4 regions of the Streptomyces sp. NBC_00286 genome follow, and region 1 is predicted to be linked to each of the others. Evidence: riboswitches for the same ligand, from Rfam matches in the RefSeq annotation. Region 1 holds a riboswitch; each other region holds the start of a gene.
The links. Region 1 has a riboswitch for cyclic di-AMP ahead of OHT21_RS40040 (C40 family peptidase). Riboswitches for the same ligand answer to the same signal wherever they lie in the genome.

Region 1 (7,070 bases):
ACCCTCATGCACAACCCCCAAGGCCCGGAGGACACATGGCCGGATCGCCGTTCGCGTGGATCGACGAACAGGCGCGTACGCGACGCCGGGCCGGACTCGTCCGCACCCTGCGCCCACGCCCCGCCGACTCCCCGCTGCTCGATCTCGCGAGCAACGACTATCTGGGCCTGGCCCGGCACCCCGAGATCACCGCGGCCGCCTCGCACGCCGCGAAGGTGTGGGGCGGCGGCGCCACTGGCTCCCGGCTCGTCACCGGCTCCACGGAGCTGCACGCCGAACTCGAGCGTGAGCTGGCCGAGTTCTGCGGCTTCGAGTCTGCGCTCGTCTTCTCCTCGGGTTATGCCGCGAACCTCGCCGCCGTCACCGCACTGGCGCCGCACGGCTCGCTCGTCGTGTCGGACGCGGGCAACCACGCCTCGCTGATCGACGGTTGCCGTCTCGCGCGCGGCACCACGCAAGTCGTCGCGCATGCCGACCCGGACGCTGTACGCAAGGTGCTGGGCACGCACGCCGGACCCGCCGTCGTCGTGTCCGACACGGTCTTCTCGGTGGACGGCGACGCGGCTCCGCTCGCCGAACTTGCGGGTGCCTGCCGGGAGTTCGGCGCGGGTCTGGTCGTCGACGACGCGCACGGGCTCGGCGTGCTCGGCGAAGGCGGCCGGGGCGCGCCGTACGCGGCCGGGCTCGCGGGCGCGGCCGATGTCGTCACCACCGTCACGCTGTCGAAGTCGTTCGGCAGCCAGGGCGGCGCCGTCCTCGGCCCGGCCCACGTGATCGACCACCTGGTCAACGCGGCCCGCACCTTCATCTTCGACACCGGACTGGCCCCGGCCGCCGCGGGGGCCGCCCTCGCGGCCCTGCGCCTGCTGCGCCGGCAACCGGAACGAGCGGCACGGGCGCGTGCCGTGGCCAAGACCCTGCACTCACGCCTGACCGCCGAAGGCCTCGAAGCCGTACGGCCGGACGCCGCCGTCGTCTCCGTGCGCGCATCCTCGCCGGAGCGGGCCGTGCGCTGGGCTGCGGACTGCCGCGAGGCGGGACTGGCCGTCGGCTGCTTCCGTCCCCCGTCGGTGCCGGACGGCATCTCACGGCTGCGGCTCACCGCCCGCGCGGATCTCACCGACGGGCAACTCGACCATGCCGTACGGGTGATCAGCGCAGCGCGTCGATAAAGCCCTCCCAGGCCGAGGGGGCGAAGAGCAGGGCGGGGCCCGATGTGTTCTTCGAGTCGCGCACCGCGTGAAGGCCGGCCCATGGGCCGGAGGCCGGACGGGCCGTCTCGACGCAGTTGTTCATTCCCGTGCTGCGGCTGCTGCGCTGCCACCGCACACCGTGCAGTTGAGTACTGGAAGGTACGGACCGAGGCAGGGTGGTGGACATGGTGCCTCCTTACTCGCCGTCAGCCAGACCGGCGATGAAATCCAACGAGTCCTCGGGCGAAAGGGCGTGGATCTGAAGGGAGTTGAAGGCCTCGGTATAGGCCTGAAGGTCCTCTTCCCTTTCGAGATAGAGGCTACTCGTCAAGTGGTCGAGAACAACCACATCCAGATCAGAAGTAGTCGAAAATGAAAAGATAACGAAAGGCCCGGTCACCCCGACATGGGCCCCAACTCCGAACGGCAGTACCTGAATCCGCACGTGAGGCAGCCGGGCGGCGTCCCGTAGACGCCTCAACTGCCGTGCCATCACGCCCGGTCCGCCGACCGACCGCCGCAGCACTCCCTCGTCCAGGACCGCGCTCAGTCGCAGCGGAGTGTCCGAGCGCAGCACCTCCTGGCGGGCGAGACGCACTTCCACCAGTGCGTCAACCTTGCCGTCCGGCAGCCCGTCGAGGGCGGCCCGCGTCACCTCGCGGGCGTACTCGGGTGTCTGCAACAGGCCGGGGACCACGGAGTTCTCCAGGGTGCGCATCGCGCTGGCCTGCGACTCCAGGCTGATGAAGTCGCGGTACGTGGGCGGCAGCAGCCCTCGGTAGGCGTTCCACCAGCGGTGCCGGTCGTCGCCCTCGGCGCCCGCGAGCACGACGAGGAACTCCAGAAGCTTCGGGTCCCGGACGTCGTACGCGTCGAGGAGGCGCCGTAGGTCCGCGGCTTTGACCCCGCTGTGGCCGGTCTCGATCCTGCTCACCTTCGACTGGTGCCAGCCGACGCGCCGGGCGGCCTCACCGCTCGTGAGACCTGCACGGGTGCGCAGGGCGCGCAGTTGGGCGCCGAGCTTTCGGCGGCGTACCGCGGGACCGTGTTGCATGGCCGTCTCCTTCCGACCGTCGCGCCGACGCTATAGCGTCGGGCGCCATGACGACGGGAGAAGACGACCCGGTCACCCGTCCGAATGACCACCCTGAGCGCCACCCAAATACGGTCGGTCGTCGGAGAGTTCACCGCTTCGAGGGACAGATATATGCATATCTTGGGGGATCGGCACCGAGACCGGCCGGGTAGTGGCAGTCTGGCGCGCAGCACCAGTCCGGGACCGTACTCGAACCGCCGCTCCGTGTCGGACTCCGGTCCCGTGGGAAAGGGACGACCTCGCCATGGCAGACCACCTGGAAGCCTCCGTCACTCTGCCGAGCGATCCCGCCTCGGTCTCCGCCGCTCGTACCTATGTCGTCAACGTCCTTGCCGAATGGGGCCTTCCGTCGGACACGGAAGCCGCCGACACCGTCCGTCTCATCGTCTCCGAACTCGCCACCAACGCCGTGCAGCACACCTTCGGCCAGTCACCGACCTTCACGGTGGACCTCGAGCTTGACCGTGACGAGCAGCTGCGCATCGGCGTGACCGACAGCCATCCACGCTTCCCGAAAAGACTCCCGGCAGCCGTCCAGCAGGACAACGGCAGAGGCCTGGTCATCATCCGCTTCCTCACCGCCGAGTGCGGGGGCAAGGTGACGGTCCGGCCCACCCGTGAGGGCGGCAAAACGGTGTCGATCATGCTGCCGTGGACGACTCCGGTTCAGCCGGTTCCTGCCGACTGAGGGGCTGGGGGAGCCGCGGAGGGGTCGGCTGCGGGGCGCGCGGCCGTCAACTCGGCTGGGACGCGCGGCCGAAGGCGCCGCGCAGCAGCGCGCGGAAGGCGTCGGCCGCGGGGGCCTGCTCGTCGGTGCGGTAGGCCACCGAGATCGTCCTGCGCAGGTCACCTGGTTCCAGGAGGCGCATGCTCACCGGGGTGGCGGCGGTTCTGGCGACCATCTCCGGGACCACCGCGATGCCGAGGCCGGCGCTGACGAGGGCGCAGACCAGGGCGTAGCCGGGAGTGGCGACGAGGACCGAAGAGGCTGTGCGCGCCTGGGCGAGCACGGCCTCCACGCCCTGCCGAGCCGGGTGGTCCGGGGCCATGCTGATCAACTGCTGGCCGGCCAGCTCGGTGAGCGGCAGCCGGGACGAGCCGCTGGTCAGGGCGTGCCCGGGAGCGGTCACCAGCACCAACTCCTCGACCAGGACCGGCTCAGCGGACACGGCCGCGGGCAGCGGCACCGGCTCGGCGGGCTGGTAGGCGTGCGTCAGCGCCAGGTCCACCTCGCCCGCGGCCACCGCGGCGATACCGGCCTGCGGCTCGTAGTCCGCCACGGTCAGCTCCACATCGGGATAGGCCCTGCGGAACGCGCTCAGTACCGGCGGCAGCAGGTGGATCCCGGCGGTCTGGAAGGTGCCGAGGCGCAGGGTGCCGCCGGACAGCCCGGCCAGGCGCGCCAGTTCATGACGCGCCCGGTCCATCTCGTCCAGCACCCGGCGCGCCCGGGCCGCGAGGAGTTCGCCCGCGCCGGTCAAGCGGGCGCCGCGGTGGTGTCGTACGAGAAGCGCCGTGCCCGCCTCCCGCTCCAGCTTGGCCAGCTGCTGAGAGAGCGCGGGTGTCGTGTAGCCGAGGCGCTCGGCGGCCCGGGTGATCGAACCGGCCTCGGCGACCGCCACCAGCGCCGCGAGCCGCGTCGGGTCGTACATACGAGGCTCCTCGCTTCGGGGCTGGCTAAAGCACTGCTTAAGGTTCACCTAGGATATTGCACATACCTGCTGAAGGCTTGGAGCGGGCACTGTGGTGCTCATGGACGGACAACTCATCGCCTTCACCGGGATCGCCGCAGGCCTGGTCGCCATGCCCGGCGCCGACTTCACCGTCGTGGTCCGCAACGCCCTGGTCTCCCGCCGGGCCGGTATCGCCTGCGCGCTGGGCATCGCGGCGGCGTTGCTCGTCCACACGGCGCTCGCCGTCGCCGGGGTGGCCGCGGTGCTCACCGCCGTGCCCCCGCTGTTCCGCGCGCTCCAACTGCTGGGCGGTGCCTACGTCCTCTATCTCGGCGTACGGACGCTGCAGTCGGTGCGCGAGAGGCGTGCGCCGGGGGCCGAGGATGCGCCGGTCGTGTCCGGGGCCGGAGCCCTGAGGCAGGGATTCGTCACCAATGCCCTCAACCCGAAGGCGACGCTCACCTTCCTCAGTCTGCTGCCGCAGTTCGTACCGGCCGGAAGTCCCGCGATGCCCCGGACGCTGATCCTCGCGCTGATCGTGGTCGCGCTCGCCCTGGTGTGGTTCCCGGTGGTCGCGCTGCTCGTGGACCGGCTCGGCCGGTGGCTGCGCAGGCCGCGTACCGCCCGGGCCATCGAGGCCGTCACCGGAACGGCCCTCACGGTGCTGGGACTGGGGCTCGTTCTCGAAGCGGTGCTGGCCTGAGCCTCGCAAGCAGGGCTCAGGAATCGTCCGGGTTCCTGCCGCCGGCGCGTTTCATCAGGAGCGGTACGAGTCCCCACAGGCCGAGGCAGACCACGAGGGTGGCCGCGCCCGCCAGGATCCCTTCCAGGCGGCCCGCCACCACGTCCACGACCAGCAGGACCGAGCCGGTGAGCGCGAAGGCCAGTACGCCCATCCCGATCTGGGCGAGGTGCGAGGAGACCGCCACGATCTGCGGCTTGGCGCCCTGCTGGAACAGCCGACGGTGCAGGGCGGCCGGTGCCGTGAGGAGCATGGAGGACAGCACGGCGAGCAGCAGGGTCGTGATGTACGTGGCGCGCTGCACCGAGTCGAGGTCCGGGAAGCGCGGGGTGAACGCCAGGCTCAGCAGGAACGCGAAGAGGATCTGTACGCCCGTCTGGGTGACCCTCAACTCCTGGAGCAGTTCGATGAAGTTGCGGTCGGCGCGCTCGAGCGGCGTCTCGCGCCGCTCTGTGGGGCGTACGGCGGACGGAAGCTCGTCGCCCGGACGTCGCTCGTCGGGATCTCGCTCGCTGGGCGGTTGGTGGGCCATGAGGAATGAGTAACCCGTCAGCCGCCCGAATCACCGCCCCGTGGGGGTGGCGGCGGGAAACGCCGCCACCCCCACGTGCGTCACCTGACCCGGCCGTACCAGACGCTCTTCGTCCAGATCTTCTGCAGCTTCACCACTTCCCCGGTCTTCGGGGCGTGCCAGATCCGGCCCTTACCGGCGTAGACGCCGACGTGGTACACGTTCCGGCCCGAGTGGAAGAACACGAGGTCTCCCTGCTTACGGTTCGAAGCCGAGATGTGGCGCGTCTTGTTGTACTGCTGCGCGGCCGTGCGGGGCAGCTTCTTCCCCGCCTTCTTGAACGCGTAGAGGGTGAGTCCGGAGCAGTCGAAGCGCCTGGGCCCCTCGGCTCCCCACTTGTACGGGGCGCCCTTCTTGGAGGCCGCTACCTGAAGTGCCTTTTTCGCTGGGGTGATTGCTTCGGCGTCAGATGCGATACCGGGGGCCACAACGCTGCCGCCTACTACGGCGACGGTGAGAGCTGAGGCGGTACCTGCCCTGGTCAACAGCGACGGGACACGATTGAGCGCAGACATGCGCAACCCTTCGTCAGCCGCCTGTGAAGGATGACCTGTCGGATTCGGGCTGGCGAAGTTGCCCGGCCGCGGTGTGCGGCTTCACCCCAAGGACCACTCGGAACTCTCCGGCGGCCCGTCGTGCTTGGGTCCTCCACTCCTGCCGATCCACTTCCTGTCGACCCGTCATCCGGGCGGCGGCAGGATTCGGCGTCCGCCCGGACCGCCCCGCCGCTGCGGCGGGGGCTTGTCGTCGGAAGGGATCTTGCAGCACGAATGTCGGAAAAGCCGAACGGAAACGGGGGTTTGTGGGCTTACTCACCACTCACCCGTTCGGGTGGGCAGGCCTGTTTTCGGAGGAGCGTCGAGGGGTCGGGGACCCTCGTACCAGCACCGGAATGTCTGATTCCGGCGCGGGTCCAGGCGTACTGCGCAAGTTGTGGGGGCCCGTAAACGTAGCTCCGTCTACTCCTTTCAGGGGTACGTCATTTGGTCCGTTTCAGGCCTTGCCTGGACGCCCCGTCAGTCGCCTTGTGGAGCCCTCGGCCGTTGCTGCGGGTGCGTCAGCTGTCGGGGGATCCCGGCGGCAAGGCGACGCGGGCCGCCCGTCGTTCACCGTCGAGGACCCTGAGCGCCCGCGTCAGGGTCGGCGCGTGCAACTCGTGCTCGCCGCGCTGGTGCATCAGGGCCAGCGCATCGCGCAGCGCGGTGGCCTTGGCGACCAGTGCCTGGGCCGCGCGCAGCCCGCCATAGGTGTCGCCGCGGTGCGCGGGATTGATCCGGCCGAGGAGATCGAGCACCTCCAGATAACGGTCGACCAGTTCGCCCTCCGCCCGGGTCAGCGCCGGCAACGGGGGCAACTCGGGTGGAAGCATCCGGCGTTCACCTCGAGCCGGGTGTGGCGAGCGAGGTCTTACGGCTCGGAATGATGCGGTCGATCAGCCCGTACTCCAGCGCCTGCGGTGCCTCAAGGATCTTGTCCCGCTCGATGTCCGCGCTGACCCGCTCCTGGCTCTGACCTGTGTGCCGAGCGAGCATCTCCTCAAGCATCCTGCGCGTACGCATCAACTCCTCGGCCTGGATGGCCAGATCGGACGTCTGGCCCTGCACCGGCTCGGGCAGCGCCGGCTGGTGGATCAGCACGCGTGCGTCCGGCAGCGCGGAACGCTTCCCCGGCGCGCCGGCCGCGAGCAGTACCGCGGCGGCGGCCCCGGCCTGCCCCAGGCAGACGGTCTCCACCTCGCAGCTGACGAAGCGCATCGTGTCGTAGATCGCGGTCATCGCGCTGAACACGCCACCGG
Region 2 (7,070 bases), 3.4 Mb from region 1:
CGGACCGCCAGCACATACGACGCGTACTGCTGCCCTTCACGGGCCTGCTGCTGGCGATGGGCATGCATGCTCTCTGGAACGGCTCGTCGACCTTCGGCACGTACGGCTTCTTCGCGGTGTACGCGGCGTTCATGGTGCCCGCGTTCGGCCTGCTGACCTGGCTGGCCATCTGGACCCGGCAGCGCGAACTCGGCACGATCCGCACCGAACTGCCCGCGTACGCGATGGCGGGCTGGCTGACGGTTCCCGAGCCGTTCGTGCTCGGCTCGATGAAGGCGCGGAAGCTGGCCCGCGAGTGGGCCACGCATCACGGAGGGCGGCCTGCGGGGCGGGCGGTCGCGGAGTACGAGGCGTACGCGACCTCTCTCGCGTTCCTCCGCCACCGGGGGCGCCGCGGCCGCGCGGGCACCGATTTCGTCGTACGGGAACGGGAGTTGCTCCACGAGCTCTGGGCCCGCCGCGAGCTGGCCCGCCCCGCACTGGCGTACGCGGCCCGGGCCACGGCTCCTCCTCCGGCGCCGCCGCCGTGGCCGACGTACGGGAACACCTACGGGAACTCGTACGGCCAAGGGTCGCCCTACCCGGCGTACAACCCCTACCGGAACTAGCCCGGAGCTAGCCCGGAACCAGGCGAAACCAAGCGAAAACCAAGACGCCACCCGCTTCTCGTCCGAAAGCGGATGGCGTCAAAGACCTTGCGGGACTTACGGGTTGAGCCCCTTGCTCCGCAGCCAGGCCATCGGGTCGATCCCGTCGCCGCCCGCCGTCTTGACCTCCATGTGGAGGTGCGCCCCGGTGACATTGCCGGTCGCGCCGACGCGGCCGATGACCTCGCCCGTGCTGACCTTCTGGCCGACGCTGACGCTGATCGAGGACTGGTGGGCGTACCAGACCTCCGTGCCGTCGTCGAGCTTGAGCTTCGTGAGGTAGCCGTACGAACCGTTCCAGCCGGCCTCGGTGATGGTGCCGCTGTGGACGGCCTTGAGCGGCGTACCCGAGGGAGCGGCGAAGTCCAGGCCGGTGTGGGTGCCGGAGGACCACAGCGCGCCGGACTGCCCGAAGGTCGAGGTGATGGTGTACGAGGACGTCGGCAGCGCGAAGCTCTTGGCGAGCTCGGCGAGGCGCTCCGCCTCAGCCTTCTGCCGGGCCTCCTCCGCCGCCTTCTCCTTGGCGGCTTCGGCCTTGGCCTTGGCCTCTTGGCGCTCCTTGGCGGCCTGCTCGGCGGCCTTCTTCGCGGCTGCGGTCGCCGCGGCCTGCCTGGCCTCCTGGTCGACCTGGTCCTGCTGGCGCTCGGCCTGGAGGATGATGCGGGCGCGAAGGGCCTCGCCGGCGTCGGAGTTGCCCTGCTCGGCGTCCGCGGCGCTCAGACCGGCGTGGGTGAGCGGAGTCGTGGAACCGGGCTCTTCGTCGGTGTCGCCCGAGATCAGCGGAAGGTCGGGCAGAGTGATCGAGACCGGCGGCTTGCCGGTGTTCGCGCTGGCCATGCCGCCCGCGCTGACGGCGGCGATGACGCCGACGCCCAGAACCGTGGAGCTGCGTGCGAGGCCTCCGCCGCGCTGCTTGCCGACGCGGTGCCTGCCGCGTACGGGCTTGAGGGAATCCTCAGAGGGGTTCCACTCCTCCCAGGTCTCCTCGTCCTGGCGTTTGCCGTAGCCGAATGTGTCAGGTTCCTCATTCGGCGCGAACGAAGTCTGGGGGGCAGGCCGGTTGGACGCCACGTAGGCGCACTCCTTTCCTTCCTTCCGCCTACCGGGTTAGCTGACGGGTTCGGAGCAGGAAGGTCTCCTACGTGCGTTGCTCACGGTGTCTCCACCGGGAACGACGCCCGATTCACCCCAAGTTGGTGGTTCCCCGGTTCCTTTGCAGGATTCGGCGCGTGCGCACGGAGCCGACTCTTGTGTCGGCTGGGACGACCGCGCTGCGTTATCGAACGTTAATAGAGGCAGGCCCTGGATTCCAAGCTGTTCTGGAGATTCGTTGGCAGTCTTGGCCTGGACTTTCAGGTCATCAGTGGGATGAATCGGGCGAGTTGATCGTGACTCAGCTCCAATTCACTGCTGTGACTGCTGTTGACAATGTTTCAGTTGTTATGCGGAGTGGGTTCGTCCGACTACGGAAGGTGATACGAGGCCGCCTCCGGCATCACGCGTCCGCCTCACGCGTCGGCCTCACGGTCTCCGGACCGCCAGCAGCGCCATGTCGTCCGTCGCGCCGCCGACTCCCGTGTGCCGTACGACTTCCTCCACGAGCGTGGCGAGCAGCGCCCGGGGTCCGTGGAAGGTCCGGCCCGCGAGTCTGTCCGCCGGGTCGAAGAAGACGCCGTGCCGGTCCCGGGCCTCGGTCACCCCGTCCGTGTAGAAGAGCAGGGTGGCTCCGCCGGGGAACGGGACCTCCTGCGCCCGGTCGGGCCACGGGCCCAACTCGCCCATCCCGAGCGGCAGTGCGGGGTCCTCGTCCTTCAGCGTGTCCAGCGAGCCGTCGCCGTAGAGCAGGAGCGGTCCCGGGTGGCCGCGGTGGACGAGGCGTACGACGGCGTCGGCGTGCGGGATCTCGGCCAGTACGGCGGTGGTGAAGCCCTCGAACGCCTCGAGGCCGCCGCGCCGGGCGGCCTCGCGCACCAACGCCCGCTCCAGCCGCTGCGCCACCGCCTCCAGGGTCGCCTCCTGCTCGGCGGCCTCCCGGAAGGCCCCGATGAGCACGGCCACGGCCGCCACCGCGCCCATGCCCTTCCCGCGTACGTCGCCGACGATGAGCCGTACGCCGTGCGGGGTGTCCTGCACGGCGTACAGATCGCCCCCGATGAACGCGTCCGCCTGAGCCGCCTCGTACCGCGCCGCGATGTCGAGCCCGCCGATCCGTTCGGCCGGTTCGGGCAGTACGGCGCGCTGGGCCGCCTCCGCGATCTCGCGGGCAGAGGCGAGACGTTGGTCACTGCGGCGTACGAGGCGGTTGATGGCGAGCGCCAGCACGGCGACGGCGGCCGCGGTGGCCACCTCGGTGGCGGCGCCCGCGTCGAAGTCGCCCCTGATGTGCAGCAGGGAGAGGGCGGCGACGGACACGACTCCGGTGCGCAGCGTGTTGGCGAAGGTGGAGAGGGGCGCGGCGATGAGCGGAGCGACCGTGAAGAAGGGCACCGCGGTGAAGGGAGGAGGGGTGAGGAGGTCGTAGCAGACCCCCGCGATGATCAGCAGCACCGGGAGGGCCTGGACGAGGGTGCGGAGGTACGCGACGCTCCGTCCGCCAGTCTCCACTTCTCCGGGCCCCGCCACTGGTCTCCTGCCCTTCACCGCGTCACCGCGCTCCGTCCAGGGTTCCCGGCGGGTGGTCGGGGGGCGACCTGTGCGGGCCGAGTGGGTGAGCGTAGCCATCGGGACAGGACCGGCGGGAACCCCGGAAAGCACTCAGGGCCGGAACCCGTAGGTTCCGGCCCTGAGTGTTCAGTAGCGGGGACAGGATTTGAACCTGCGACCTCTGGGTTATGAGCCCAGCGAGCTACCGAGCTGCTCCACCCCGCGTCGGTAGGACCAGTGTACGCCATCCGCGGGACGCTCTGCACACGGGTTTTCGCCGCCTGCCCTCAACCGATCCCTCCCGGTCACTGGCCGAGCAGATGGCGGTTGGGCTCGGCGGCCCGTTCCGCGTATTCCGGGAGTACGACGACCTCGGCGCCCTCGGCGGCCAGCAGTCCGCTGCCGTCGGCGGACCGGACGAACGTGTCCGGCTCGCGCCAGGCGGTGACCACGCGGCGTACTCCCGCGTCGAGGATCAGCCGGGCGCAGGGGGCGGGCCGGGAGGCGCGGCGGGCGCAGGGTTCCAGGCTGCTGTAGACGGTGGCGGTGGGCAGGCGCGGGTCGGCCGGGTCGAGCTTCGCGAGCGCGGCCTCCTCGGCGTGCGAGACCTCGTCGGACTCGCGGGAGTACCCGCGGGCCAGTTCCGTACCGTCCGCCGCGACGACGACCGCGCCGACGCTGAACGCGGTCCGTGAGGGCGGGCACTGGGCGGCGAGCTCGCAGGCGACCTCCAGCCAGTGCCGGTCGGCGGCGGAGGCCAGCCCGCCCGCGCCGGGCGCCGTGGGCACGTAGCGCATGAGCACCACATCGCCCACCGGCCGGGTTTCCACGAGCCGCATGCGGTTGCGGACCCCGCCCGGGTAGCCGCCGGGTCCGAACATCCGGGGCGCGTCCGGCTGCCCGACGAGGAGGGGCGCGAGCGCGAGCTGCAGCTCGTCCGCGAGGCCCTCCTGGAGCAGCTGCGTATGCACGCGCCCGCCGCCTTCGACCATGAGCCGCCGTACGCCTCGTACGTCGTGAAGATGCTCGAGTACGGCCGGCCAGTCGAGCTCCGGGCCTACGGGGACGACGTCGACGCCGAGGCCGCGGAGGGCCGCGTTGGCTTTCGTGGCGCCCTGGTCCGTCGTGTACACGACCTTCTCGCCGCCCGTGGACCAGAAGTTGAGGGCCGGGTCCAGGTCTCCGCGGCCGCTGACGGTGACCTTCAGCGGGTACTCCGGGCGGCCGTCCGCGACCCTGGCCGCGCGCCGTTCGGCGGAGTTGACCAGGAGGCGGGGGTTGTCGGCGCGCAGGGTGCCCGCGCCGACCAGGATCGCGTCGGAGTGGGCCCGCACCTCGTCGACCCGGTCGAAGTCGGCCGGGCCGGAGAGCCGCAGCCGTTCGGGGCCGGTGTCGTCCAGGTAGCCGTCGAGGGAGACGGCCGCGGACAACAGGACGTAGGGGTGGGGCATGGGGCGTACTCTCCGCTCGCACTGGACCGATGGTGGTTCAATTTTTAAACAGTACCTACAATGGTGGCATGACGACCCGCTGGCTCACCCCCGAGGAGCAACGCGCCTGGCGCGCGTACATCGCCGCCTCCTACCTCCTGGAGGACGCGCTCGACCGGCAGCTCCAACAGGAGGCCGGTATGCCGCACCTGTACTACACGATCCTGTCCGCCCTCTCCGAGACTCCGCAGCGCACTCTGCGGATGACGGATCTCGCCCAGGCGTTGAAGATCACCCGCAGCCGGCTGACGTACGCCGTGACCCGCCTGGAGAAGGACGGTCTCGTACGCCGCGAAGACTGCCAGATGGACAAGCGCGGGAGCCTCGCGGTCCTGACCGACGAGGGGATGGCGGTGCTGGAGCGGGCGGCGCCGGGGCATGTCGAGATGGTGCGCACGGCGTTGTTCGAGCACCTCACCGAGGAGCAGGTGGGGCAGTTGGAGGAGATCTTCACGGGGGTTGCGGCGGCGCTTCAGGGGGACGGGGGGAAGGCCGCGTCGGACGACCTGCCGTGGCGGCGGCGGTCGTCGAGTCAGCAGTGTTCGTAAGCGATGGCGGTGTCGGCGTCAGGTGGTCGTGAGGATGACGAGTTGCTGGGTCGCCCGGGTCATCGCGACGTAGTGATCGACGGCTCCTTCGATGCCTTCGCCGAAATTCTCCGGGTCGATCAGGACCACCAAGTCGAACTCGAGTCCCTTCGAGAGCTCCGGGGTCAGGGAGCGGACACGGGATGACGTCGTACGGAATCGGGGCGTCGCCGGAGATGCCGTACGGGATCCGGATGTCGTACGGGATGTGGGGGCGGCGATGACGCAGGCGGTCCCGTCCGCGTGTGTGGCGAGCCAGTCGTCGAGGATCGAGTCCAGAGCCGAAACGGTTCCGTGGACGACGGGGACGCCGCCGCTGCGGATGGAGATCGGGACGTTGGCGTCGGGGAGGGCGGCGCGGATGACCGGCTCGGCCTCCGCCATGATCTCTTCCGGTGTGCGGTAGTTGATGCTCAGGGACGCCTGGTTGATGCGGTCGAAGCCGATGCGCGCCAGCCGTTCCTGCCATGACTCCGTGAAGCCGTGCCGGGCCTGGGCGCGGTCGCCGACGATCGTGAAGCTGCGGGACGGGCAGCGGAGGAGCAGCATCTGCCATTCGGCGTCGGTCAGTTCCTGGGCCTCGTCGACGACGATGTGGGCGAACGGGCCGGCGAGCAAGTCCGGGTCGGGGGTGGGCAGTTCGGACTCGTCGACCAGGCTGACCTTCGCGTCCTCGCCGCTCAGCATCCTCACCAGGCCGATGCCCTCGTCGCCGTCGGCGCCGGAATTGGCCACGGCCCCGATCAGGTTGTCGACGACCTGCTCCATGCGCTCGCGCTGGGCGGCGAGGATGGCCTGGTGCCGGCGCTTGCGCCGGGCCGTCTTCGGGTCGCCGAGCCGCTGCCGGGCCGCGTCCAGGAGGGGCAGGTCGGACACCGTCCAGGCCTGGGGAGCCTCCTTGCGCTGCAGCTTCTTGACCTCGTCAGGGGTCAGCCAGGGGGCGCATTTGCGGAGGTAGGCGGGGACCGACCAAAGGTCTCCGACGAGGTCGGCCGCTTCGAGCAGTGGCCAGGCGTGGCTGAAGGCCGCAAGCAGTTCCCGGTTCTGGTTCAGCGACTTCCGGAGCAGGGCGGGCGGGGCCTCCTCGGCGTCGTGCTTGTCCGCGAGGATCGTGAGCAGTTCGTCCCAGACCTGGGCGCGCCCATCGTTGTGCGGAGTGCCGGGTTCCGCTGCTTCGAACGCTTCGGTCCAGTCGTCGGCGCTGAGCCAGACATCGGACCAGTGGGTCGTGACGGTCATGCCCTTGGCGGGCGGCTCCTCGTAGAACCGTACGGCCGTCTCGATCGCCTTCACCAGGTCCGCGGACGACTTCAGCCGGGCCACGTCCGGGTCGGCCTCGACCGCCGCCGCGGCTCCCTCGTCGACGAGGTCCCGCAGGGTGCAGGTCTGTACGCCCTCCTCTCCCAGGCTGGGGAGGACATCGGCGACGTAATCCAGGTACGGCCGGTGCGGGCCGACGAACAGCACCCCGCCGCGGCGGTGTCCGAGGCGGGGGTCGGAGTAGAGGAGGTAGGCGGAACGGTGCAGGGCGACGACCGTCTTGCCCGTACCCGGACCGCCGTCCACGACGAGAGCGCCGCGCGATCCGGCGCGGATGATGGCGTCCTGGTCGGCCTGGATGGTGCCGAGCACGTCGCGCATACGCGGCGACCGGTTGGTGCCCAGGCTGGCGATGAAGGCGGACTGGTCGTCGAGTGCGGCAT
Region 3 (7,070 bases), 6.3 Mb from region 1:
GCGCGGACCCGCTGTGCCGTGCGCCCTGGACGACGACGAGCGGCTTGGCGGCGGCGGTCCGGCGCGCGAGGCGCGTGAACTTCCTTGGGTTGCCGATGGATTCGAGGTACATCAGCGCGACATCGGTGTCGGGGTCGTCATACCAGTACTGCAGTACGTCGTTGCCGGACACGTCCGCGCGGTTGCCCGAGGAGATGAACGTGGACACCCCGGTCACGCCCGTGACGCCGCCGCCGCGCCGCTGCAGCCGGGACAGCAGCGCGATCCCGATGGCACCGGACTGCGCGAACAGACCGATGCGTCCGGCCCGCGGCATCTTGGGCGCGAGCGAGGCGTTGAGCCGTACATCCGGTGCGGTGTTGATGATTCCGAAGGCGTTGGGTCCGATGATGCGCATGCCGTACGCGCGCGCGTGGCGCACGAGTTCACGCTGGCGCTCCCGTCCTTCGGGGCCGCTCTCGGCGTACCCCGCGGTGAGTACGACGAGCCCCTGCACACCGTGTTCACCGCAGTCGGCGACGGTCTGGGGGACGTGCTCAGCAGGGACGGCGACCACGGCGAGATCGACGGGGTCGGGGATGTCACGGATCGAGCGGTACGCCGCGACTCCGCCGAGTTCCTTCTCCTGGAGGGCCCTGTTCACCGCGTACAGCCGTCCGCCGAACCCGGCGTCGCGGAGGTTGTCGAGGACGCTGCGCCCCACTCCGCCGGGCGCGCGGCCCGCCCCGATGACGGCGACGGAACCGGGTGCGAGGAGCCGGGCCACGGACCGCGCCTCGGCCCGCTGCTCCCGGGCCCACTGCACCGCGCGTGAGCGGTCGGTGGGTTCCAGGTCGAACTCCAGGCGTACGACGCCGTCTTCGAAGCTGCGCTGCTGCTGGTAGCCGGCGTCCGTGAAGACCTTGATCATCTTGCTGTTGGCGGGCAGCACCTCGGCGGCGAACCGGCGGATGCCGCGCTCCCGGGCCACCGCGGCGATGTGCTCCAGCAGCGCGGAGGCCACACCACGGCCCTGGTGGGCGTCCTGCACGAGGAAGGCGACCTCGGCCTCGTCGGCGGGAGACGAGGCGGGCAGCCCCTCGGCGTCGATGCGGTCGTAGCGTACGGTGGCGATGAACTCGCCGCCGACCGTGGCCGCGAGTCCCACCCGGTCCACAAAGTCGTGGTGCGTGAAGCGGTGGACATCCTTGGCGGACAGGCGCGGGTACGGCGCGAAGAAGCGGTAGTACTTCGACTCGTCGGACACCTGCTCGTAGAAGCTGACCAGGCGGTCGGCGTCGTCGGCCGTGATCGGCCGGATGCGCGCGGTGCCGCCGTCGCGCAGCACGACGTCGGCCTCCCAGTGGGCGGGATACTCGTGCCGATCCGACGAGGTCTGCATGGGCCCCAGAGTACGGCTCGTGTCCGACAATGGCGCGAGGCAGTCCGGGGCCCGACTCGGGCCCCCGCATGGGCTCGTGGCCTCTGCCGGGCCGGCGCCCGCCAGGGGACGCTTCACGTATGGAATAGTGGTCTAGACAACCTGAGCACACCTGAAGGGCAGCATCACATGGCTGAGCGCCGCGTCAACGTCGGCTGGGCCGAGGGCCTCCACGCCCGCCCCGCCTCCATCTTCGTCCGTGCGGCCACAGCCGCCGGCGTCCCTGTGACGATCTCCAAGGCGGACGGCAACCCCGTCAACGCCGCATCCATGCTCGCGGTGCTCGGCCTGGGCGCCAAGGGCGGCGAGGAGATCGTCCTGGCCTCCGACGCCGAGGGAGCGGACGCCGCGCTCGACCGCTTGGCCAAGCTGGTTTCGGAGGGGCTTGAGGAACTGCCCGAAACCGTGTGACTCAAGGGTCGCGTTCAAAAGACGCCGTCCCGCACACGCACCAAAAGGGCTCGCCCGAAATACCGGGCGGGCCCTTTGCAATTCCAGGTTGCGGGCAGCAGAAATAATCCCCCGCGAATTACTCCCCCTTTGTATACGGCGCCACTGTTAATGCCGCAGGCTCGCCGTGTTTACGGGGTGTTGCGAAGTCCTCACACGCTCCACGCGATCACCGTGCCCGGGAAAGCGCAGCCGGTGCGCGGCCGTCGCCCGCTCGGTGTGCAAGGCCGTGATCGCCCGGGCCCGCTCGCTGTCGCCGCGCGCGACGGCGTCCACGATGCCGCCGTGCTCCGACCAGGACTCGGCGGGATGGGCCGGCGCCTCGACCGCGTACATCCAGGCGATCTTGTGTCGCAGCTGGGTGAGCATCGAGGTCAGCGCGGGGCTGCCGGAGGCCTGCGCGAGCGTCTCGTGGAACCAGCCGCCCAGGGAGCGCAGATCCTCGCCCTGGCCCTTCCTGGCCCGCTCCTGGCCCAGCCTGACGAGGCCTCGCAGCACCTTGAGGTGCGCCTCCGTACGCCGCTGTGCGGCGCGCGCGGCGCCCAGCGGCTCCAGGAGCATGCGCATCTCCAGCAGGTCGGCGGCCTCCTGCTCGGTGGGTTCCGCGACGCACGCGCCCGCGTGCCTGCGGGTGACGACGAAGCCCTCCGCCTCCAGCGTGCGCAGCGCCTCCCGCACGGGGACCCGCGAGACGCCGTAGCGACGCGCGAGGAGTTCCTCGGTGAGCCGGCTGCCGCGTTCGTAGACACCCGCCACGATGTCGTCACGGATCGCCGTGCATACCGAGTGCGCGGGAATACGCATGACCGGACCTCCGCCTTAATCCCCGCGAAACGCGGTCGATTGACGCTCGTTCGGTGACTCTATTGCAGAGTGCGGGAAATTCCGATGGCGGGCCGGAATCCATGGCGTTTTTTTGGACACATAGTCGCGCAGAACAGGCAGACGTCCGGTCAAGACGCACGAAAGCCCCGGCTCGGTGAGCCGGGGCCTTCGGGAAGGGTGCGGTGAGTCGTCAGACGTTCACGCCGTGCGAGCGGAGGTAGGCGACGGGGTCCATGTCCGAGCCGTACTCCTGGGACGTACGCGCCTCGAAGTGCAGATGCGCTCCGGTGACGTTGCCGGTCGCCCCGGAGAGGCCTATCTGCTGGCCCGGGGTGACGCTCTGGCCGACGGAGACGGAGAGGGACGACATGTGGGCGTACTGCGTGTACGTGCCGTCGTTCATCTTGATGACGACCTGGTTGCCGTACGAGCCCTCGAAGCCGGCCTCGACGACGGTGCCGGCGCCCACGGCGCGGACGGTGGTGCCACTTGCGGCGTGGAAGTCGACGCCGGTGTGACTGCCGGAGGACCAGACGGAGCCGCCGGCCTTGTAGCCGGTCGAGACGTACGAGTCGCTGATCGGCGAGACGAAGGAGTTGAGCAGGCGCTTGCGCTCGGCCTCACGGGCGGCGCGCTCCTCGGCCGCACGCTCCGCCTTGGCCTTCGCCTCGGCGCGGGCCTTCTGCTCGGCGGCCCGCTTCTTGGCGGCCTCTTCTGCTGCCTGACGGGCGGCGGCCTCCTCGGCTGCCTGGCGTTGGGCGTGGGCCTGGGCGTCGATCTGGTCGGCGACCGAGTCGCCCATGGTGACGGCCTGGGTCAGCCCTGTCTGCTTGGCAGTGGACGGGCCGGCGAACGCCGGGGCGGCCAGAGTGCCGATGACACCGGTGGTGGCGAGCGTCGCTACGCCAACGGTCCTCGAGGACGTGCGCTTCGTACGGCTCGGGCGACGGTGCTTCCCGGTGGCGCGGGTGAACGCCATGAAGTGGCTTGTCCTTTCCTTCCTTCTCGCCTACCGGGTTAGCTGACGGGTTCGGAGCAGGAAGGTCTCCTACGGGCCCCCTCCAGGAGGGCGCCCGATTCACCCCAGGGACTGCGATGGGTCCCCGGCTCCCCTGGCTCGCGCCGTACGGGGACTCGGCGATGACTGTCCGGTGCCGCGGGTGCGGCGCAGTGCCTGACGGACAGCCGGACTGACGCTAAGCGGGTCATCTCTCAAATAACAAACGGATGACGGCTTTTGTAGCGCACGCCACAGGCCAGACACACAACCTCCATACCAACTCGCAACCAATCCAATCAATTTGGACAAAGAGGGACCCTGGAGGCTCATCAGCCTCCAGGGTCCCCGGGATGTGCGGCGGCTCTACTCGGCCGGGACCACGCTCACTTCACCGATTCCGAGGGCCTTGACGGGCTCCTCGATCTGGGCGGCGTCCCCGACGAGGACGGTCACCAGACGGTCCACCGGGAAGGCGCTCACGGCGGCCGCGGTGGCCTCCACGGTGCCCGTCGCGGCGAGTTGGCGGTACAGGGTCGCCTGGAAGTCGTCCGGCAGGTGCTGCTCGACCTGGTCGGCGAGCGTGCCGGCGACGGCGGCCGCGGTCTCGTACTTGAGCGGCGCCACACCCACCAGGTTCTGTACGGCGATATCGCGCTCGGCGTCCGTCAGCCCCTCGGCCGCGAGCGTACGCAGCACCTTCCAGAGGTCGTCCAGCGCCGGGCCGGTGTTCGGCGTGTCCACCGAGCCGCTGATGGCGAGCATCGCGACGCCCGTACCGTCCGGGGCGGAGCGCAGCACCTGGCCGAACGCCCGCACACCGTAGGTGTAGCCCTTTTCCTCGCGCAGGACGCGGTCGAGACGCGAGGTGAGGGTGCCGCCGAGGCAGTACGTGCCGAGCACCTGAGCGGGCCAGACGCGGTCGTGCCGGTCGGCGCCTACGCGGCCGATGAGCAGCTGCGTCTGGACGGCTCCAGGGCGGTCGACGATGACCACGCGGCCGGTGTCGTCGGCGGTCACCGGAGGCACGGGACGCGCCTCGGCCGGCGAGCCGGTCCAGGCGCCGAGCGTGTCACCGAGCAGCGCGTCGAGGTCGACACCGGTGAGGTCGCCCACGACGACCGCGGTGGCCGTGGCGGGGCGTACATGCTTCTCGTAGAAGGCGCGTACCGCCGCCGAGTCGATGGCCGCGACCGTCTCCTCGGTGCCCTGGCGCGGGCGCGACATGCGCGAGCTCGCCGGGAAGAGCTGCTTGGAGAGCTCCTTGGCGGCGCGGCGGGCCGGGTTGGCGGTCTCGTGCGGGATCTCGTCGAGCCGGTTACGGACGAGCCGTTCGACCTCGCTGTCCTCGAAAGCGGGCGCCCTGAGGGCGTCGGCGAGCAGACCGAGCGCCTTCGGGAGCCGCGATACCGGGACCTCGAGGCTCAGCCGTACGCCCGGGTGGTCGGCGTGCGAGTCCAACGTGGCGCCGCAGCGCTCCAGTTCGGCGGCAAACTCCTCGGCGGAGTGCTTGTCGGTGCCTTCGGAGAACGCTCGCGCCATGATCGTGGCGACACCGTCCAGGCCCTGCGGCTCGGCCTCCAGCGGTGCGTTCAGGAGGACCTCCACGGCGACGACCTGCTGGCCGGGGCGGTGGCAGCGCAGCACCGTCAGGCCGTTGTCGAGCGCACCGCGCTCGGGCGCCGGGAAGGCCCAGGGCTTGGCCTCGCCGGCCTGGGGCTGGGGATGGAAGTCCATGGTCACGGTGGCCTCGGTCACTGGGCGCTCTCCTCGTCGGTGGCGGTCTCCTCGTCGGTGGCGATCGGCTCGTACACGAGCACCGCACGGTTGTCGGGGCGCAGTCGGGCCTTGGCGGCCTCCTGGACCTCCTCGGCCGTGACGTCGAGCACGCGCTGTACGGCGGTCAGGGCGAGCTGCGGGTCGCCGAACAGCACGGCGTACCGGCACAGTTCGTCGGCGCGGCCGGCGACCGTACCGAGCCGGTCCAGCCACTCGCGCTCCAACTGGGCCTGGGCGCGCTCCATTTCCTCGGCCGTGGGGCCCTCCTCGGCGAACCGGGCGAGCTCCTCGTCGACGGCCGCCTCGATGACGGGGACCTCCACGTCTCCGGAGGTCTTCACGTCGAGCCAGCCCAGGGAGGGCGCTCCGGCCAGGCGCAGCAGACCGAAACCGGCCGCCACAGCCGTACGGTCCCTGCGTACGAGCCGGTTGTAGAGGCGGGAGGACTCACCGCCGCCGAGGACGGTCAGGGCGAGGTCGGCCGCGTCGCACGCGCGCGTGCCGTCCTCCGGGAGCCGGTAGGCGGCCATCAGCGCGCGCGCCGGGACCTCCTCCTCGACGACCTCGCGCAGCTGCTCGCCGATGATGTCCGGCAGGGAGCCGTCGCGCGGGGCGGGCTTGCCGTCGTGGCCGGGGATGGAGCCGAAGTACTTCTCGACCCAGGCGAGCGTCGCCTCCGGGTCGATGTCGCCGACGATCGACAGAACGGCGTTGTTGGGCGCGTAGTAGGTGCGGAAGAACGCGCGGGCGTCCTCCAGGGTGGCCGCGTCCAGGTCGGCCATCGACCCGATGGGGGTGTGGTGGTACGGGTGGCCCTCCGGGTACGCGAGGGCGGTCAGCTTCTCGAAAGCGGTGCCATAGGGGACGTTGTCGTAGCGCTGGCGGCGCTCGTTCTTGACGACGTCGCGCTGGTTCTCCATCGACTCGTCGTCGAGCGCGGCGAGCAACGAGCCCATGCGGTCGGCCTCCAGCCAGAGGGCGAGCTCCAGCTGGTGCGTGGGCATGGTCTCGAAATAGTTGGTGCGCTCGAAACTGGTGGTGCCGTTGAGCGAACCGCCCGCGCCCTGCACGAACTCGAAGTGGCCGTTGCCCTTCACCTGGGCCGAGCCCTGGAACATCAGGTGCTCGAAGAGGTGAGCAAGTCCGGTCAGGCCCTTGACCTCGTGGCGCGAGCCGACGTCGTACCAGAGGCACACCGCCGCGACCGGGGTCAGATGATCTTCGGAGAGCACCACGCGCAGGCCGTTGGCCAGGCGGTGCTCGGTCGCTGTCAGCCCGCCGGAGCCGGCCTCGACGGTGGCCGTGTGACCCATGGGCATGTACGTCCCTTCGATCGCGGAAAACTGCTGAATTCCTGCTAGTCATGCCACTGTATGCAAGCGCGCTGACAGCTGGCGAAGTTCCCGGAACGGCTACGCCGAGAGCGAGCGGGCGCGTGTCCTCCCGGACCTCTGTGCATGGGGCGTGGTCCGGGTTGTCAGTGGGGCGGTCCACAATGGAGCTCGTCAGATCCCGTTCATGCCCCGGCAGACACTGTGAAGGAGTCGCAGCAGCGATGGCCCGCCGCAGCACGAAGACCCCGCCGCCAGACGACTTCGA
Region 4 (7,070 bases), 5.1 Mb from region 1:
GGGTCGTAGAGGTCCGAGCGGCGCGGCGGTGCTATGTGGGGCCCGTCAGCGTCCGTCAGCGTCCGTCAGCGTCCGTCAGGGCCCGTCAGAGCCCGTACGGCGCCCCCAGGGGCCGGGGGCAGTGTGAGGCCGTATGCGAGCCCCCGGTTAGGCTCCGGCCTCATGGACGTACTCATCCATCTCTTCGTCGCCCTGCACATCATCGGCATCGCCGCACTCCTCGGCGGCTTTCTCACCCAGATGAAGGCGATGGGCGAGGGCACGGCCCGCTTCGGCCCCGCGATGCTCCACGGCGCGTTCACCATGCTCGTCACGGGCGTGATCCTCGTCGGCCTCAACCAGGCCGACGACCAGACGGTCAACAACATCAAGATCGGCGTCAAGCTGGCGCTGCTGATCGTGATCCTGGGCCTCGTGTATGTGAAGCGGGACGAGGAGAAGGTGGACAAGGGCTCGTTCGGGCTGGTCGGCGGGCTGACCACCGCGAACGTCTTCATCGCTGTGCTCTGGACCTGACGGCCCGAAGAGCCGCGAAAACGGCCTCATGGAGAGCCTCGAAAAAACGGCCTCATGAAGAGCGCCAAAACCCCAAAAACAGCTCACGCGCGCGTGCACCCCGAAATGGGGTCCACGCGCGCGTGCGTCACGCCGGACGGACCACGCTGTGGACCGGCATGTAGTAGATCGACTCCTCGCGGACGTACGCACCGGGCTTCGGGGCGTGGATCATCATGCCGTCGCCGAGGTAGAGGCCGACGTGGCTGATGTCGTCGTAGAAGAAGACGAGGTCCCCGGGCTGGGCGCTGGCGACCGAGACCTGGGTGCCGGTCTTGACCTGGTCCCACGTGGTGCGCGGGAGGGTGACGCCGGCGGCCTTCCAGGCGGCCTGGGTGAGGCCTGAGCAGTCGTAGGAGTCCGGTCCTGAGGCGCCCCAGACGTACGGCTTGCCGGTCTGGGAACGGGCGAAGGCGAGCGCCTTCTCCCCCTTGGCGGTCGAGGCGCCCGCGGAAGTGCCCGTGCCGGCCGAGGTCCCCGCGCCGGTGGAAGGCGCGGGAGCCGGCTGGGCCTGCTGCTGTTGGCGGCGCTGCTCCTCCGCGGCCTGCTGCCGCGCCAGTTCCTCCGCCTTGCGCTGGGCCTCCTCGCGCTGCTCCCGCTCGATCGCCGCGAGCCGGGCCTTCTCCTCGGCGGTCAGCTGCGAGAGCAACTGGCGCGCCTCGGCGAGCTTCCGCTGAACCGTCGCCTTGGACGACTTCAGGGTGTTCTCGGTCTGGGTGAGCCCCTGAAGGCTCTCGGAGGCCTCCTGACGCTTCTCCGCCATCTGGGACTGCTGCGTCGCGTAGTCGTCGACGGCCTGCTGCTGGCGGCTGGTCAGCCGGTCCATCAGCTGGTTCTGGTCGAAGTAGTCCTGCGGGTTGTCCGCGAGCAGCATGGCGGCGGTGTCAGGGGCGGCGGTGCCCGTGCGGTACTGCGCGGTGGCGAACGTACCGAGTTCCTCGCGCGCCTCGTTGAGCTTCTGCGTGCGGGAAGCGACGTCGTCAAGGAGGTTGTCGACCTTCTTGCGCTGCTTGCTGGTCTTCTCCTTGGCGCCGTTGTACTTCTCGGTCGCCGTCTCCGCCTGCGCGTAGAGGTCGTCGACCTTCTTCTGTACTTCGTCGAGGCTGGGCTTCGGCTCCGCGGAGGGCGAGGCGTTCGCGGTCTGCGACAGGAGGGCCACCGAGGTGAGAGCGGCGGTGGCGAGGGCAGGGGTCCGTATGCCCTTGGGACTGGACGACCGCGCTTTGCGGTGTGGCGCCACGAAGGCGACTCCTTCCGTGCTCCGCCTACCGAGTTAGCTGTCGGGTTCGGGCGTGTGCTTCGGAAGGTTTGCCCTACGGTCCTTGTCCCTAAGGGAGTTGGACCGATTCACCCCAAGGTCGGTGGGTCCCCGGCTCCGGGTGGCCACAAGGGCGTACCGGACTCGGCGGGAGCCGCACGGCCCGGCGACGTTCGCCGGTGGGGGTCGAGCGGCCCACTGCGAAAGCTAACCAACTCGTGTGGCTCCTGTGAAGGTTGATGTGCGAATTGTCCGATACGTTTTCGTGACCTTAGCCTCAGGCGTCATGATCCGTCGCCGACCGTGACGGGACGGTCCTGGAGGGTGAGGGAAATCCGGGCGGGCTCCCGGCAGCCTCGTACGAGCGGAGTTCTCAGGGTTTTCCCGGACAGCTTTTCAGGGCGGCGGCGAGCTGTCAGTGGGGGAGCCTAGACTCGGAGAGCGATGAGCAGCCTCTTTGATGACAGCTTCCTGGCGGACCTCAAACCCTCGCGGGACCACGAGGAAGAGCCCCCGCCACCGCCCGAGGACGATCACGTACCGGAGCAGGTTCCGGACGATCTGTTCGGCGGGAAGTTCGACGTGCCGCCGGACCGGGAGGCCTACTACCGCGATGGCGCCCCCCGTCCCCACGTGGACGCGGCCGCGCTCCTGGAGGGGCTGAACGACAACCAGCGCGCGGCGGTCGTGCACTCCGGCTCCCCCCTGCTCATCGTGGCCGGCGCCGGCTCCGGCAAGACCCGAGTACTCACACACCGGATTGCGTACCTGCTCGGCGAGCGCAAGGTGCATCCCGGCCAGATTCTCGCCATCACCTTCACCAACAAGGCCGCGGGCGAGATGAAGGAGCGCGTCGAGCACCTCGTCGGACCGCGGGCGAACGCGATGTGGGTGATGACCTTCCACAGCGCCTGCGTACGGATCCTGCGGCGGGAGTCGAAGAAGCTCGGCTTCACCTCCTCGTTCTCGATCTACGACGCCGCCGACAGCAAGCGCCTCATGGCCCTGGTCTGCCGCGACCTGGACCTCGACCCGAAGCGCTTCCCGCCCAAGTCGTTCAGCGCCAAGATCTCGAACCTCAAGAACGAGCTGATCGACGAGGAGGACTTCGCGGCACAGGCGAGTGACGGCTTCGAGAAGACCCTCGCCCAGGCCTACGCGATGTACCAGTCGCGGCTGCGCGAGGCGAACGCCCTCGACTTCGACGACCTGATCATGACGACGGTCAACCTCCTGCGGGCCTTCCCGGACGTCGCCGAGCACTACCGCCGCCGATTCCGCCACGTACTGGTGGACGAGTACCAGGACACCAACCACGCCCAGTACGCCCTCGTACGGGAACTCGTCGGCACCTCCGAGCACCCCGTGGACGTACCCCCGAGCGAGCACGACGTGCCGCCCGCCGAGCTGTGTGTCGTCGGTGACGCCGACCAGTCCATCTACGCCTTCAGGGGCGCGACCATCCGCAACATCCTCCAGTTCGAGGAGGACTACCCGGACGCGACGACGATCCTGCTGGAGCAGAACTACCGCTCCACACAGACGATCCTGACCGCGGCGAACGCGGTCATCGAGCGCAATGAGAGCCGCCGCCCCAAGAACCTGTGGACCAACGCGGGCGCGGGCGCGCGCATCACCGGCTACGTCGCCGACACGGAGCACGACGAGGCGCAGTTCGTCGCCGACGAGATCGACCGGCTGACGGACGCAGGGGAGGCGAAGGCGGGCGATGTCGCCGTCTTCTACCGTACGAACGCCCAGTCCCGTGTCTTCGAAGAGGTCTTCATCCGCGTCGGCCTGCCCTACAAGGTCGTCGGCGGCGTGCGCTTCTATGAGCGCAAGGAAGTCCGGGACGTCCTCGCGTACTTGAGGGTTCTCGCCAACCCGGAGGACTCCGTACCGATGAGGCGGATTCTCAACGTCCCCAAGCGGGGCATCGGCGACCGCGCCGAGGCGATGATCGACGCACTCGCCTCCCGGGAGAAGATCAGCTTCTCCCAGGCGCTGCGCCGCGTCGACGAGGCGTACGGCATGGCGGCCCGCTCCACGAACGCCGTCAAGCGGTTCAACACGCTGATGGAGGACCTGCGGACCATCGTCGAATCGGGCGCGGGCCCGGCCACGGTCCTGGAGGCCGTGCTCGAACGCACCGGCTATCTGGCCGAGTTGCAGGCCTCCACGGACCCGCAGGACGAGACCCGTATCGAGAACCTTCAGGAACTCGCCGCCGTGGCCCTGGAGTTCGAGCAGGAGGCCGGTGAGGGCGAGGCGTCGGGTGGGCTCTCCGACTTCCTGGAGAGGGTCGCGCTCGTCGCCGACTCCGACCAGATCCCGGACGAGGAAGAGGACGGTTCCGGCGTCATCACGCTCATGACCCTCCACACCGCCAAGGGCCTTGAGTTCCCCGTGGTGTTCCTGACCGGCATGGAGGACGGCGTCTTCCCGCACATGCGTGCCCTCGGCCAGACCAAGGAGCTGGAGGAGGAGCGGCGGCTGGCGTACGTCGGCATCACGCGCGCGCGGGAGCGGCTGTATCTGACGCGGTCCTCGATGCGGAGCGCATGGGGGCAGCCCTCGTACAACCCACCGTCCCGCTTCCTGGAGGAGATCCCGGACACCCATCTGGAGTGGAAGCGGAAGGGGTCCATGGGAGCGGTGGCCTCCGGCCCCGCGGCCGGTGTGGCGGCTTCCCTGTCCTCTTCGCGCTCGGCGGCCTCGGGCGCCTCCGGCTTCGCCACGCGGCGCGGCGGTGCCACGGAGAAGCCGGTGGTGTCGCTGGCGGTGGGGGACCGGGTCACCCACGACCAGTTCGGGCTCGGCACGGTGGTCGGCGTGAAGGGCACGGGGTCGAACGCGGAGGCGACGATCGACTTCGGGGACACCAAGCCGAAGCGGCTGCTGCTGCGCTACGCGCCGGTGGAGAAGTTGTAGCCGGGACTTGGTGGCCGGGCAGCGGGGCGGTTACGTCGGGTTGAGGCCGTGGCTGCGGAGCCACGCCAGGGGGTCGATCGCGTCGCCGCCGCCCGGGCGTACCTCGAAGTGGAGGTGCGGGCCCGTCGAGTTGCCGGAATTTCCGGAGTACGCGATCGGGTCGCCGGCCTTCACCTCGGTCCCGGAAGCGACCTTGTAGGTGGAGAGGTGGCAGTACCACGTCTCCGTACCGTCCTTCGCGGTCACGATCGCCATGTTCCCGTACGCGCTGTTCCACTCCGTACGGACGACGCCGTCGGTCGCGGCCATCACCGTCGTGCCGTACGAGACGGGGAAGTCGATGCCTGTGTGCACGGACATCCAGTTGATGCCGGCCTGGCCGTAGTAGGCGCTGAGCCCCTTCTGCTCGACCGGCACCGCGAACTTCGGACGCAGCCGCTCCTTGCGCGCCGCCTCCGCCGCCGCCCGCTTCTTCTCGGCCTCTTGCTGGGCCTTGAGGTCGATCCGCTCCTGCGTACGGCTCGCCCGGTCGGCGAAGTCGTCCGCGTCTGCGGTCAGGCTCTCGAGCTGGGTGTCCAGCTTGTTGTTGGCGGTCGCGGGCTGCACAGCCGTCGTGCCGGTCGCGGCCGTCGTCTGGTTGCTCTCGTTCCCGCCCCCACTGCCCACGGACGCCGCCGCGATCCCGGCCACGCCCATCACACACGCGGACGGCACGGCGACCGTCAGCAGGGCGGAACGCTTGGGTGGAGTACGGCGGCGGGAGCGGGATGCGGCACGGGCGGCGGTGCGGGAGCCCGGGCGGGGGGCCGGGAGGACGGCGGTGGCGTCCGGGGCGGGCGCTTCGGGGCCGTCGAGGAGAGGGAGTTCGTCGTGGCTGCCGGTGTTGATACCGGTGCCGGTGTCCGAGTCCAGGCGGTCGTCGGAGGGGGCGAACTCGTCCCCTATGGGGGCCTGTTGGTCGTAGGTGACCTGCTCGAAGATCACTGTGGCCTGCTGGTCGTACGACTCGTGCGGCGCGCGTTGGTCGTACGACTCGTGCTGCGCGCCCCCGTCGGAGTTCCAGGCCGTGGCGTCGTACGCACCTGAGTCGAAGGTCTGCGTGTTCCACTGCTGGGCCTGGTCGAGCGGTTCGGCCTGCAGCCAGGCGTTCGCGTCCCACTGACCGCTGATGTCGGGGCCTGTGGACTGCGCCGGGATCCCGATGAGCGGCTGCTGACCGGAGGTGTCCGTCCACAGGCCGGTCGCGTCATGGCCGCCGGTGTCGTACGCGGCGTGGTGCTGGGCCGCGTACGCGTCGTAGTTCAGCGTCTGATGACTGCCGGTGAACGTGTACGAACCCGTGCCGCCGCTGCCCGGCAGGTCGCCGAAGAGGGGATCGGTCTCGAAGCTCGTCGTGGCCTCGAAGGGCGGCGCCGCGCAGGCACCCGGGGTGCCATAGGTGTCGTAGATGCCGGTGGGCGCCGCGTCAAAACCGGTGGCGGCGTAGGCGTCGTACGTGGTGAAGTCGCCGTGCTGGACCCCATGCTCGCCAAACGACGCAAAGTGCGTCGAGGCGGCTTCGGGAGCCGAGGCCGGGGGCGGCACGGTCCCCGACGGGTGACGGTCGTTCACCAACTTCTCTTTCGCCTCGACAACAGGGGCGCTGGCAGAGCAGTGCGGTGACTGTACCCGGGGGTAGGCGGGCGCGACAATCTTCGGCCGTCATCACCCGCTGGGGAAACGGGCATTCGGCCGCCTTTCGGCGGACTGTGGGCGCGACTTTGGCCTTTCGTTCGATGAACGTTCGAGGGCATGCGGGTGTTCCCCGGTGGTTCGGCCGGGGCCTCGGGGCGCGTTGTGGTTTACGCCACGGTCAGTCCGCCGGTGCGGGCGGCGGCAGCGGTCCCCGCGGTCTCGTCCATGTCGAGCGCCTGCCGTATGCCGGCTGCGACCGCCGGGTGCACGGGCAGCGCGAGGTGACCTATGCCACTCACCTGTACGTTCTGCGCCAGCAGATCGGGGTGCTCGACGCAGGCCGTCTCCAACGGGTCCATCAACTGGTCGAGATCGCTCCAGAAGCTCACAAACTGCGTCCGGCAGCCCGGTGCGGGCTCGCACAGCTCCTCAAGCACGTCGGAGCCGGGCCGCATCTGCCGCACGATCGGATGCGCGTTCATCAGCGGTGCCACGCTCGTGCCCGAGTGCGGTGTGCCCAACGTCACAAGCGTCCGTATGCGGGCATCGCCGCCCAGCCGCTGTACGTAGTAACGCGCGATCAGTCCGCCGAGGCTGTGGCCGACGATGTCCACCTCCTGCTGGCCGGTGCGCTCGCAGATCTCCTCGATGT

Region 2: linked by a shared signal. The riboswitch ahead of OHT21_RS25060 (M23 family metallopeptidase) and the one ahead of OHT21_RS40040 (C40 family peptidase) in region 1 are both predicted to bind cyclic di-AMP.
Region 3: linked by a shared signal. The riboswitch ahead of OHT21_RS11605 (M23 family metallopeptidase) and the one ahead of OHT21_RS40040 (C40 family peptidase) in region 1 are both predicted to bind cyclic di-AMP.
Region 4: linked by a shared signal. The riboswitch ahead of OHT21_RS17130 (C40 family peptidase) and the one ahead of OHT21_RS40040 (C40 family peptidase) in region 1 are both predicted to bind cyclic di-AMP.

Annotation. Positions count from the first base shown of each region.
Region 1 covers NZ_CP108054.1:8,844,261-8,851,330, forward strand. Annotated here, with positions in the region: gene OHT21_RS40005 (8-amino-7-oxononanoate synthase) at 36-1,172, shown strand; gene OHT21_RS40010 (DUF397 domain-containing protein) at 1,153-1,380, opposite strand; gene OHT21_RS40015 (helix-turn-helix domain-containing protein) at 1,390-2,247, opposite strand; gene OHT21_RS40020 (ATP-binding protein) at 2,534-2,977, shown strand; gene OHT21_RS40025 (LysR family transcriptional regulator) at 3,024-3,941, opposite strand; gene OHT21_RS40030 (LysE family translocator) at 4,042-4,665, shown strand; gene OHT21_RS40035 (DUF6328 family protein) at 4,682-5,236, opposite strand; gene OHT21_RS40040 (C40 family peptidase) at 5,317-5,790, opposite strand; cyclic di-AMP (ydaO/yuaA leader) riboswitch at 5,794-5,992, opposite strand; gene OHT21_RS40045 (hypothetical protein) at 6,333-6,644, opposite strand; gene OHT21_RS40050 (ATP-dependent Clp protease proteolytic subunit) at 6,652-7,070, opposite strand, start outside.
Region 2 covers NZ_CP108054.1:5,442,275-5,449,344, reverse strand. Annotated here, with positions in the region: gene OHT21_RS25065 (PrsW family intramembrane metalloprotease) at 1-608, shown strand, start outside; gene OHT21_RS25060 (M23 family metallopeptidase) at 705-1,718, opposite strand; cyclic di-AMP (ydaO/yuaA leader) riboswitch at 1,729-1,885, opposite strand; gene OHT21_RS25055 (PP2C family protein-serine/threonine phosphatase) at 2,169-3,368, opposite strand; tRNA gene OHT21_RS25050 (tRNA-Met) at 3,442-3,515, opposite strand; gene OHT21_RS25045 (dihydrofolate reductase family protein) at 3,596-4,741, opposite strand; gene OHT21_RS25040 (MarR family winged helix-turn-helix transcriptional regulator) at 4,810-5,328, shown strand; gene helR (RNA polymerase recycling motor ATPase HelR) at 5,347-7,070, opposite strand, start outside.
Region 3 covers NZ_CP108054.1:2,562,070-2,569,139, forward strand. Annotated here, with positions in the region: gene OHT21_RS11590 (bifunctional acetate--CoA ligase family protein/GNAT family N-acetyltransferase) at 1-1,381, opposite strand, end outside; gene OHT21_RS11595 (HPr family phosphocarrier protein) at 1,550-1,831, shown strand; gene OHT21_RS11600 (GntR family transcriptional regulator) at 1,979-2,674, opposite strand; gene OHT21_RS11605 (M23 family metallopeptidase) at 2,886-3,674, opposite strand; cyclic di-AMP (ydaO/yuaA leader) riboswitch at 3,688-3,845, opposite strand; gene OHT21_RS11610 (M16 family metallopeptidase) at 4,059-5,450, opposite strand; gene OHT21_RS11615 (M16 family metallopeptidase) at 5,447-6,784, opposite strand; gene OHT21_RS11620 (DNA gyrase/topoisomerase IV subunit A) at 7,027-7,070, shown strand, end outside.
Region 4 covers NZ_CP108054.1:3,781,364-3,788,433, reverse strand. Annotated here, with positions in the region: gene OHT21_RS17135 (hypothetical protein) at 163-516, shown strand; gene OHT21_RS17130 (C40 family peptidase) at 644-1,795, opposite strand; cyclic di-AMP (ydaO/yuaA leader) riboswitch at 1,803-1,973, opposite strand; gene pcrA (DNA helicase PcrA) at 2,258-4,744, shown strand; gene OHT21_RS17120 (M23 family metallopeptidase) at 4,775-6,355, opposite strand; gene OHT21_RS17115 (esterase/lipase family protein) at 6,586-7,070, opposite strand, start outside.